One region of the Paenibacillus sp. HWE-109 genome, then DNA from elsewhere that is predicted to be linked to it. Evidence: riboswitches for the same ligand, from Rfam matches in the RefSeq annotation. Region 1 holds a riboswitch; each other region holds the start of a gene.

Region 1 (3,274 bases):
GATATTACGCATGCCACTGTTGAAAGTGAGTGCAACGACAACATCCTGATCCCATCGCATCAGCCTGGCAATCAGCCATCCCAGCATGTAGCCTAGCGAAGCTATAAGCAGAACGAGACCGGCTAAGCCTAACAATTCAGCGTCGAAATCACGCAAGTAGGGGGCGATCACGGAGCTGTTGATAGCGACAACGATTCCCATCGTTATTTTGGAGAAAGGGCCGAGACGTCCGCTCCATTTTTCTTTGATCTGGCCTTTTGTCCATTGGTTTAACAGCATCCCGATTAATGACGGGACCACGATCATGAAGAAGAGACCTTTCATCATGGCCAAAGAGTCCAGCTGGACTTTCGTACCCACCAAAGCCGATAAGGTGTAAGGCACGACAAACGGGGAAAGAATCGTATCCATTAAAATAATGGATAGCGTCAGTACGATATTGCCGCGATAAATCGCAACCCAGACAAAGCTGGTGATACCCGTAGGTATCGCTGCTGCGAGAATAAGACCCGTAATCGTCAAAGGTTCGTGACTGTAAACGGCATGTCCAAGTCCCAAAGCAATGAGGGGCATACCGACATGCAAAATCAGCAGTGTGGTGATGAGGGGCAGCGGTTGGACGACTACTTTGACAAACTCTTTGAAGCTGGAGCTGATGCTGCCAGAGAAAGTCATGAAGGCAAACAGCCAAGGAGATAAAAAAGTGAAGCCGGATAAATGACTGCCCAAAAGAACGCCGATAAGAACACTGACGGGTGTAATAAGAGGCAAAATCTTTTCCAACTGACGATTGAATTGCAACAGCATCTAGGTGAACATCCTTTCGTGTAGCTCATCAGGGGGTGATTCGTTCTCCCTATTATAGGAGGAATCAGAGCCTGTGACTAGAATAGGGGCTGATAGAAAGTTTCTATTTCCAACTGCTGGATGACGTGCTATGATAGGTAGCAATTGCATACATTTGTATCCCTAGGGGCGCCGTGAGGCTGAGACAGAGTAATCTGAACCCTTCGAACCTGAACTGGGTCATACCAGCGGAGGAAAGTGGAAAACGATCATTGGCGCCCCATCTATGCATGTTTATTATGCGGCAACCTACAACCACTTTTCTTTGCGAAAAGTGGTTTTTTTGTGTGGTTTTTAGACCTTTTGAACAAAGGAGGCCGTTTTCGATGCCAGAACATGAGCTGCACGTTATATCGAATGGGAAGTTGGCGTGGGCGGAGCTGGCGGCCATTGCCGCCGAGATTCATCCCTATGTGACAGCGATCCATATTCGCGAAAAAGCGAGATCTATGGATGAAAATTACATCGGTTTGCAGTTTCTGCTTGATAAAGGAATCCCTGCGGACAGGATTTACATGAATGGCTTTCCCTGGATAGCGGCAGCAGAGAAACTCGCTGGTCTTCACCTCCCTGGCCGTTCGCCGGCACTGCCGACAATCCAGAATTCTTGCAAAGGCGTGCAGCGGATTGGGCTATCGATTCATAGCAAGGAAGAGGCTCAGCTTCGAGAAGAAGAGGGCGCGGATTATCTGCTGTATGGTCATATTTTTGAGACAAGATCGAAGGAAGGCGCTGAGCCTAGGGGATTGCAACAACTGCAAAATGTGGCAGGCAGCGTCTCCATTCCAGTGATCGCAATCGGCGGCATAACACCTGGGCGTGTTCAATCTGTCCTGGATGCAGGAGCTTCAGGTGTAGCGGTCATGAGCGGCATCTGGGAAGCGGCTGATCCAGTCGCTGCGGTGCTGGCTTACAAATACGGACTAGAGCGAACGGAGGTGAGTTAAATGAAGCAGACGAGTGATGTTCTTATTGTCGGCGGTGGTGTCATAGGCTCATCCATTGCCTATTATCTGGCGAAGCGGGGCCAGGCCGTTACCCTGCTGGAACGCAGCAGGTTAGGCACGGAAGCCTCTGCAGCGGCAGCAGGTATGCTCGGCGCGCAGTCCGAGATGGCGGACACAGGCCCGCTGTTCCAGTGGGCCCGTCACAGCCGGGCGATGTTCCCGCAGCTGAGCGAGGAACTGAAAGATCTAACGGGCATCGACATCGGCCTCGTCCGTGAGGGTCTGCTGAACGTCGCGTTCAGCGATGAGCAAGAGCGCGAGCTGCGGGCGCGTGAGAAGCTGCAGCTCGCAGCGGGCGAGCAAGCGCAGTGGCTGAGCGCAGCCGTAGCCGCCAAGCTGGAGCCCGCTCTCAGCGGGGCGACGTGCGGAGCTCTATACCTGCCAGAGGATGGGCAGGTGGAGGCGCCACGGTTGGCGGCGGCGTACGCGCAGGCAGCGAGGGTACTCGGGGCGAAAGTGCAAGAATTCGCCCAAGTGCAGGCGCTGCTGAAGGACGGCAGCCGAATCAGCGGCGTAATGACGAGCGAAGGTCCGCTATGGAGCGAGCAAGTCATTGTGGCTGCCGGCACGTGGAGCGGGCAGCTTCTGGCTGGCATCGGCATCGAGCTGCCGATGTATCCCGTGAAGGGCGAGTGCTTCTCGGTGCTGACACCGAAGCAGGAACTTAGGAAAACCCTGTTTACACCAGGGTGCTATATTGTCCCTAAAGCTGGCGGTCGATTGCTGGTCGGCGCAACAATGGTACCGCACAGCTACGACCGGAAGGTGTCGATGGCGGGGCTTGCCGAGCTGATGGATCGGGCGAGGCAGCTTATGCCTGCAATCGGCGCTGCGGAGTGGGAGAAGGCCTGGTCGGGGCTGCGGCCGCAGACAGCCGATGGCTTGCCTTACATCGGCAAAGTACCGGAGTATGAGGGGCTGTATGCGGCATGCGGGCATTACCGCAACGGGATTGTGCTTAGTCCAATTACCGGTAAGGTAATTGCCGATCAAGTCGTTGGCGAACTGGGAACGGCATTAGGCGTGGAGCCGTGGCTGGACGCTTTTAGCCCGGATTTTTCAGCAGTATCCAAGCGTGTCGTGCAGCAGGACCAGTCCCATTTGTCAGCAACAAACGGAAGTAGAAAGGAGCTGCAAAGCATTGAAGCTGCACATTAACGGTGAATCGGTGGAAGTTCCGGATACCATTCGGACCATTGACCAGCTGCTCGAGCATTTTGCTTTGGGTGAAAAAATGCTCGTAGTGGAACATAATCAAGCTATTTTACAAAAGGAAGATCATGCCGAAGCTCAGCTTTCGGAAGGACATCAAATCGAGATCGTACATTTTGTCGGAGGGGGATAATTCACATGTTAAAAATTGGTCCTTATGAGTTTCGTTCACGTTTATTGTTAGGCACGGGGAAGTTCCCGGATTTTGA
Region 2 (3,274 bases), 4.0 Mb from region 1:
TGGTTCCCTTTGATTATGATGCTTTCTATAATTCAACACAGCAATTTGCGATTGGAACGACGGATGCGCATACCGGCGAACCGATCTATTATACCAAGCATCAGTTAATGAAAGAGACAATGCCTATTGTACAGGCTTCTAGCTCACTGCCGTTTGTAGCAAAGCCGATTCATTACGAAGGCCGCACGTTATTCGATGGCGGATTGGTCGATCCGATTCCGGTACAGAAGTCAGTTGCGGATGGCAATAAGAAACACATTATCGTGCTGACCAAAGAACAAGGATATCGCAAGAGTCCATTCAAACAACGGTGGCTTGCCAAAAGCTTTTATCCGAAATATGACGGCCTCGTGAATGTGCTTGTGAATCGAAGTGAAATCTACAATGCTACCTTGGAGACCATTTCCAAAATGGAAGCTGATGGCAGTGCAATCATCATCCGTCCTTCTGCCAAAGTGCTTGTAGGCCGGATGGAGAAGAACCCGAAGAAATTGGAAGATCTGCATGATTTGGGCTACTCGGATGCGAAGCGGATGGGTTCCCAATTAAAAAACTGGTTATTGACATAAGCGACAAAGGAGCTGTTCGTATGGGCGTATCTCAACAAAAAATCACAACATTTTTGATGTTCACTGGCCAGGCCGAAGAAGCTATGAATCTGTATACTTCTGTCTTCGATCAATCTGAAATCGTCAGCATAAAGCGATACGGCCAGAATGAAGCGGGAGCGGAGGGCAGTGTGATGCAGGCGAGGTTTTCCATCCATGGACAGGAGTTTATGTGTATAGACAGCAGTGTGAAACATGCATTTACGTTCACGCCATCCATTTCACTTTATGTAAATTGCGAAACGGAAGAGGAGATTGAGCGTGTTTTTGCTCAACTATCGCAGGATGGTCAAGTCTATATGGCGCTCGGGACCTATCCGTTCAGTAAGAAATTCGGTTGGGTTGGGGACAAGTTTGGTGTTTCCTGGCAGTTGAATTTACTAGGGAATGATAAGGAGTAACCTGTTAAGTACAACGGAACTTGCTCTTGGAAAGGAGTATTCGTGATTGTTGTTAACTATCCTGCTTTTCGTAATCGCTGGGATCGCTGAAATTGGCGGAGGATACCTGGTGTGGCTCTGGCTGCGAGAATCCAAGCCACTCTCGTACGGTATTGTAGGAGGAATAATCCTTGTCTTGTACGGTATTATTCCAACTCTGCAGAGCTTTCCAACATTTGGGCGAGTCTATGCAGCTTACGGCGGTGTATTCATCATTCTTGCCGTGCTGTGGGGATGGTTTGTTGATAAAAAAACACCTGATATGTACGATTGGATCGGAGCTGCTGTTTGTGTTGTAGGGGTCTCCATTATGCTTTGGGCCCCTAGAAGTTAATAATTTAGAAGGTAAGCTTGCTTAATTCAATAAGTAGGGGTATATTTCTCTTATGTGAATTGAATAACCACCAACCGGGAGCTTGATTAGTCAGGCTGAGAGTGCGGGATATACCGCTGACCGTTCGATCTGATCTAGGTAATGCTAGCGCAGAGAATGATAGTACAATTAATTAGTGTACTAATGTCAACGTATACGCCGCACGAGACGATTTTGTCTTTTGCGGCTTTTTTGTATCTTGGGTAATGCCAGCGTAGAGAATTCACACAAATGCACGTCCTTTCGGTCAAGCTTCGATAGGGTTTATCATTTTCTACTTATGGCGCTCCCGGATAATGGGAGCTTTTTCTTATGGTTGGATGTAAAGACGAGAGGGGAAACTAGGAATGAACTGGAAGAAAATCGCACCATGGATGCTGGTAAGCCTGTCTATCGCGTTGGCAGCGTGTGGCAATGAAGCCGTTAAACCGACGGAATCGGCCAAACCGGCCAAGGCACTGACGAATATTAAGGTGGTTTTGGACTGGACGCCGAACACGAATCATACGGGACTGTACGTGGCTAAGGATCAAGGCTTTTTCGAACAAGAAGGCTTGAATGTGCAAATCATCGCTCCCGGAGAGGGCGGCGCGGATACGATGATCGCTTCAGGAGCTGCTGAATTCGGGGTTAGTTATCAAGAAAGCATTACACAAGGTCGTATCCAAGGTGTTCCTTTGGTTTCGCTTGCCGCAGTGATCCAGCATAATACATCAGGATTTGCTTCGCCGGTGGCGAAGAACATCAAATCGCCCAAGGATTTTGAGAATAAAACATACGGTGGTTGGGGGGCTCCGGCTGAAAATGCTATGATTGAATCCCTCATGCAATCAGAGAAAGCGGATCCGAGCAAAGTGAAGATTGTTAATATTGGTGAAGCTGATTACTTCACAGCGGTGAAACGTGATATTGATTTTGCCTGGATATACTACGCTTGGACCGGCGTGGATGCTGAGCTGCGTGGAGAGCCGCTAAATATGATTTATTTGAATAAATACTCCGATAAACTGGATTATTACACACCTGTTCTGGCAACGAATGAGAAAATGATCAAAGAAAAACCAGAAGTCGTGAAAGCCTTCATGGCAGCAGCGACCAAGGGCTATCAATTCGCAATCAGCAAGCCAGATGATGCGGCGAACATTCTGATCAAAGCAGTTCCAGACTTGGATAAAAAGCTTGTGCTTGCTAGCCAAAAATGGCTAAGCACACGTTATCAGGATGATGCCCCGCGTTGGGGTGAACAAAAACGGGCAGTCTGGGAAAATTATGCGAACTGGATGCTGGAGCATAAGCTTCTGGAGAAGAACCTGGATGTAGACGCTGCTTTTACGAACAATTTCTTGCCAGCAGCTGCGAAATAAGCTCGAACTGAAATCAGACGATCAATTGGAAGGAGCAATTCCCATGGCTAATGCACTTGTTAGTATTCAAATCATTCCTAAAACGAAAAATAATGAAGATGTGATTCCTTATGTCGATCGAGCGATTGAGGTGATCGCGAAATCTGGTGTGAAATATTTCGTTTCACCGTTGGAAACAACGATGGAAGGGGAATTGGATCAATTGCTGGCAATCATTCAGGATATGAACGCCGCAATGATTGAAATGGGCAGCCCTAACGTTATTTCCCAAGTGAAAATATATTTCAACCCCTCTGGAGCGTCGATGGACAAGTTAACGGAGAAATACAGATAATGAAACAGCAACGCTGGTTCAAAGCAGGATGGCCACCTATTGTCGTGGTCATCCTTCTGCTGCTTATATGGCAGCTAACAGTGACTTGGGGAGGAACAGCGAGTTGGCTGCTGCCGAGTCCGCTCAAGATATGGAGAGACGGTACAACGGATATG
Region 3 (3,274 bases), 1.4 Mb from region 1:
ACACTACATATTGTAGTTTTAAAGGGGGTGGGAAGTCAAATCTTGCCCATAGTTAAGTTTTTACAGGCGGTCTATTTGGAAAAAAGAGGATTTCGCGGCCCTTTTGTTGAATACTGCGATTCATGTCTATTTATGTAGAAAAAAGGGGAGAAAGCGAAAGTGTCGGAACAGAAATTAGAGCTTCATAGAAGAAATGGATTGATGGTTAAGCTATTATGGGGCTGTTTAGTTTTGGGTCTTGCAGCCGCTTACAGATCACCGGATTTAATTATGATTCTACTGGCTTATGGGGCACCGATTGCGTTGATTTGTACCTTGCTGGTGTGGAAAAAAATCTGGGTACCCTACACGATGTATGTCATTGCTATTGGGTTTAATGTCATTTCCTATTTCTTCATGGCCAATGATCCTGCTCTATCCAGCATCCTTATTTTGTACCTCGGACTTACGCTCGTTTCCTTGTATATGAACTTTCGGCCACTGATACTTAATGGCGTAATCGGTCTTATCAATTTGAATTATTTCTGTTCAACCCTTCCGGGCAGTGTCGATCTGATTGCGATTAATGTTTTCTATGTCTTGACCATCATTACACTTATTGGGCAGGGGCAAATCGGAACGCGGATGCTGGCTAATGTAGCTAAGAGTGTAAGGGAGTCGGAGCTTGCGCGGGTTAAGACGGAAGAGGTTTTAACAGGCGTTCGCAAAACGACGGAAGTGCTTGGCACATCAAGCCAAACACTGCAGGAGAATGCCTCGGTGACAGGCCGAATCACTGAAGAAGTCGTAGCTGCTTTCCAAGAAATCTCTATCGGTATCGACTCCCAAGCGACCAGTATCACGGACATTACATCGGCCATTCAAGATGTGAATGAGACGGTTGAACAGACGTCTTCCGCTTCCAACACGATGAGCAGCAGATCCCGGGATACGGCGAAAATGACGAATGAAGGCAAGAGTCAAATGGAAGATTTAGCGCTCAAAATCAAGGATATTACTGAAATAGTGACGGAAACATCGGACATCATGAATGAAGTCAACGAAGAAAATGTGAAAATCGGAAATATCGTAACGACCATTGCCGAAATAGCGAATCAAACGAACCTGCTGTCGTTGAATGCATCGATTGAGGCTGCGCGAGCTGGGGAACATGGACAAGGATTCTCGGTAGTCGCCAATGAAATTCGTAAGTTGGCACAGAATGCGCATATGGCATCAACGGATATTTCGGAAATTCTGGGCTCTATTCAGAATAAAGTGGAGTCAGCGGTTGCGAAGGTTGCTATCGGCAAAACAGCTGTAGAATCAGGCAAAAAGTCAGCAGAAAGCGTGGATCAACTCTTCGAAGTCATCCATAGAAATACGGCTGAGGTAATGGAACAAGCCGAGAATTTGCAGCAGATGAACAATCTTTTGCACAGTTCATCGCAGCGCGTAGCTGAGGAGATGACGTCCGTCGCGGCGATTACCCAGCAATCTGCAGCTTCGGTTGAACAGGTTTTGGCCAGTGCGGAAGTCCAACAGAAACGCGTTGAGGATATTGTAGATAGCATCCGCCAATTGAACGGGCTCACGCATGACCTGCAGCATTTGATAGAGAAATAAGAGGTTCCAAAAAAAGGATTGCCAAACAGCAGGCAATCAGCTACAGTTAAGCCAAATGAATAGCAACACGGGTGCTTGATGAAGTCAGGCTGAGATAGTGGCCCTATGCCACTGACCGTTAATCTGATCTGGATAATGCCAGCGTAGAGAATGAAGTGCCTTTCCTAGCACTAAGTTTATGCCTGCCGGTATTCGGTGGGCTTTTTTTACGTGTTCGCCTATCTCATTTACCAAAAACGTTCCAAGAAAAGGAGTCGAAAATCAGATGGCGCAAAAAGCAACAGCAAGCAAGGGGTTAAAATTAACCGATATTCTGATCACAATCGTGATCGCAGCGGTATTTGGGGTTATTTATCGCATTTGGGGGCCAGTGTACGATATGTTAAAGCCCATAGGGCTGCACGCTGACCAGCTCGGTTATGGCATGTGGTTTATGGCAGCGACCTTCGCTTTCCTCGTCATTCGCAAACCGGGGGTTGCCCTGCTGGCTGAACTCGCGGCGGCAACTATTGAAGCGTTGTTTGGCGGGTCATGGGGCCCAGCTACGCTTGTTTATGGTATTTTGCAGGGATTGGGAGCGGAACTTATCTTTGCACTCTTCCTATATCGTCGTGTGAACGTTGGCGTGACGGTTCTGGCAGCTATCGCATCCGCGGTGTTGTCTCTGTTCATTGACAGCTATTATGGGTATATTGATCAACTGACGTTCTGGAATTATTGCTTGTTTATTGGACTGCGTCTCTTGGGAAGCGCCTTGATTGCAGGCGTATTCGCTTACTATTTGGCAAGTGCGTTAGGACGCACAGGAGTACTGAATCTGATTCGACCTGTTTCGAAGAAAGATTACGACGTACTGGGGTAATGCGATGAGTGAGCGAATAGGAGTTACCAATCTTAGGCTAAAATATCCCGGAGAAGACGCCCCCCTGTTATTTCAGGGGGTTTCCTTTTCTATTGAGCCAGGGGAAAAAGTGCTGCTGCTGGGGCCAAGCGGTTCAGGCAAATCAACACTGCTTCAAGTGCTCAGCGGGATTGTCCCTGATATTATCGAAATCCCGCTGAAAGCGGAAGAAATTCGCACACCGACCAGATGGGGGTATGTTTTTCAAGACCCGGATACCCAGTTCTGCATGCCGTATGTGGATGAGGAAATTGCTTTTGTACTGGAAAATTTGCAAGTGCCGCGCGAAGAAATGCCTGCAAGGATCGCCTACTATCTCCAGTTAGTGGGGCTGGATCTGGCGGATACGCATACGTTAATCGGTCAGTTGTCCCAAGGGATGAAGCAGCGGCTGGCGATAGCGAGTGTGCTTGCGTTGGAGCCTGAGGTGCTGTTCTTGGATGAGCCGACCGCGCTTCTCGATGAGGAAGGGACCCGGCAAGTATGGGACACTATCCGCGAGATCAGCTCCGATAAGACACTGGTGATCGTGGAGCATAAAATCAGCGGAATGCTCGATCTGATTGATCGCATCATCGTGATGGCTCCAAATGGAGAGCTATTGGCGGATGGTCCTCCGCAGCAAATATTCCAGGCATATAGGAAACAGATTGCGGAATACGGCATTTGGTATCCAGGTGTCTGGGATGATTATGAACAAGCGAATGGGGGATGGGGCGCGGGCAGATCTGTAAGAACAGATGCGCAGAGCCTGCAGCCTGTCATGAT

Evidence for each region. A riboswitch is a leader RNA that binds a small molecule or an ion and turns the genes downstream of it on or off. The one in region 1 is predicted to bind thiamine pyrophosphate.
Region 2: linked by a shared signal. The riboswitch ahead of LOZ80_RS09370 (ABC transporter substrate-binding protein) and the one ahead of LOZ80_RS27045 (thiamine phosphate synthase) in region 1 are both predicted to bind thiamine pyrophosphate.
Region 3: linked by a shared signal. The riboswitch ahead of LOZ80_RS33235 (ECF transporter S component) and the one ahead of LOZ80_RS27045 (thiamine phosphate synthase) in region 1 are both predicted to bind thiamine pyrophosphate.

Annotation. Positions count from the first base shown of each region.
Region 1 is NZ_CP091881.1:6,325,588-6,328,861, reverse strand. Features, by position in the region: gene LOZ80_RS27050 (bile acid:sodium symporter family protein) at 1-807, opposite strand, end outside; TPP riboswitch at 962-1,060, shown strand; gene LOZ80_RS27045 (thiamine phosphate synthase) at 1,173-1,793, shown strand; gene thiO (glycine oxidase ThiO) at 1,794-3,011, shown strand; gene thiS (sulfur carrier protein ThiS) at 2,995-3,198, shown strand; gene LOZ80_RS27030 (thiazole synthase) at 3,204-3,274, shown strand, end outside.
Region 2 is NZ_CP091881.1:2,330,543-2,333,816, forward strand. Features, by position in the region: gene LOZ80_RS09355 (patatin-like phospholipase family protein) at 1-569, shown strand, start outside; gene LOZ80_RS09360 (VOC family protein) at 590-1,009, shown strand; gene LOZ80_RS09365 (YnfA family protein) at 1,056-1,382, shown strand; TPP riboswitch at 1,447-1,555, shown strand; gene LOZ80_RS09370 (ABC transporter substrate-binding protein) at 1,769-2,785, shown strand; gene LOZ80_RS09375 (thiamine-binding protein) at 2,829-3,119, shown strand; gene LOZ80_RS09380 (ABC transporter permease) at 3,119-3,274, shown strand, end outside.
Region 3 is NZ_CP091881.1:7,729,601-7,732,874, forward strand. Features, by position in the region: gene LOZ80_RS33230 (methyl-accepting chemotaxis protein) at 160-1,605, shown strand; TPP riboswitch at 1,663-1,772, shown strand; gene LOZ80_RS33235 (ECF transporter S component) at 1,871-2,467, shown strand; gene LOZ80_RS33240 (ABC transporter ATP-binding protein) at 2,472-3,274, shown strand, end outside.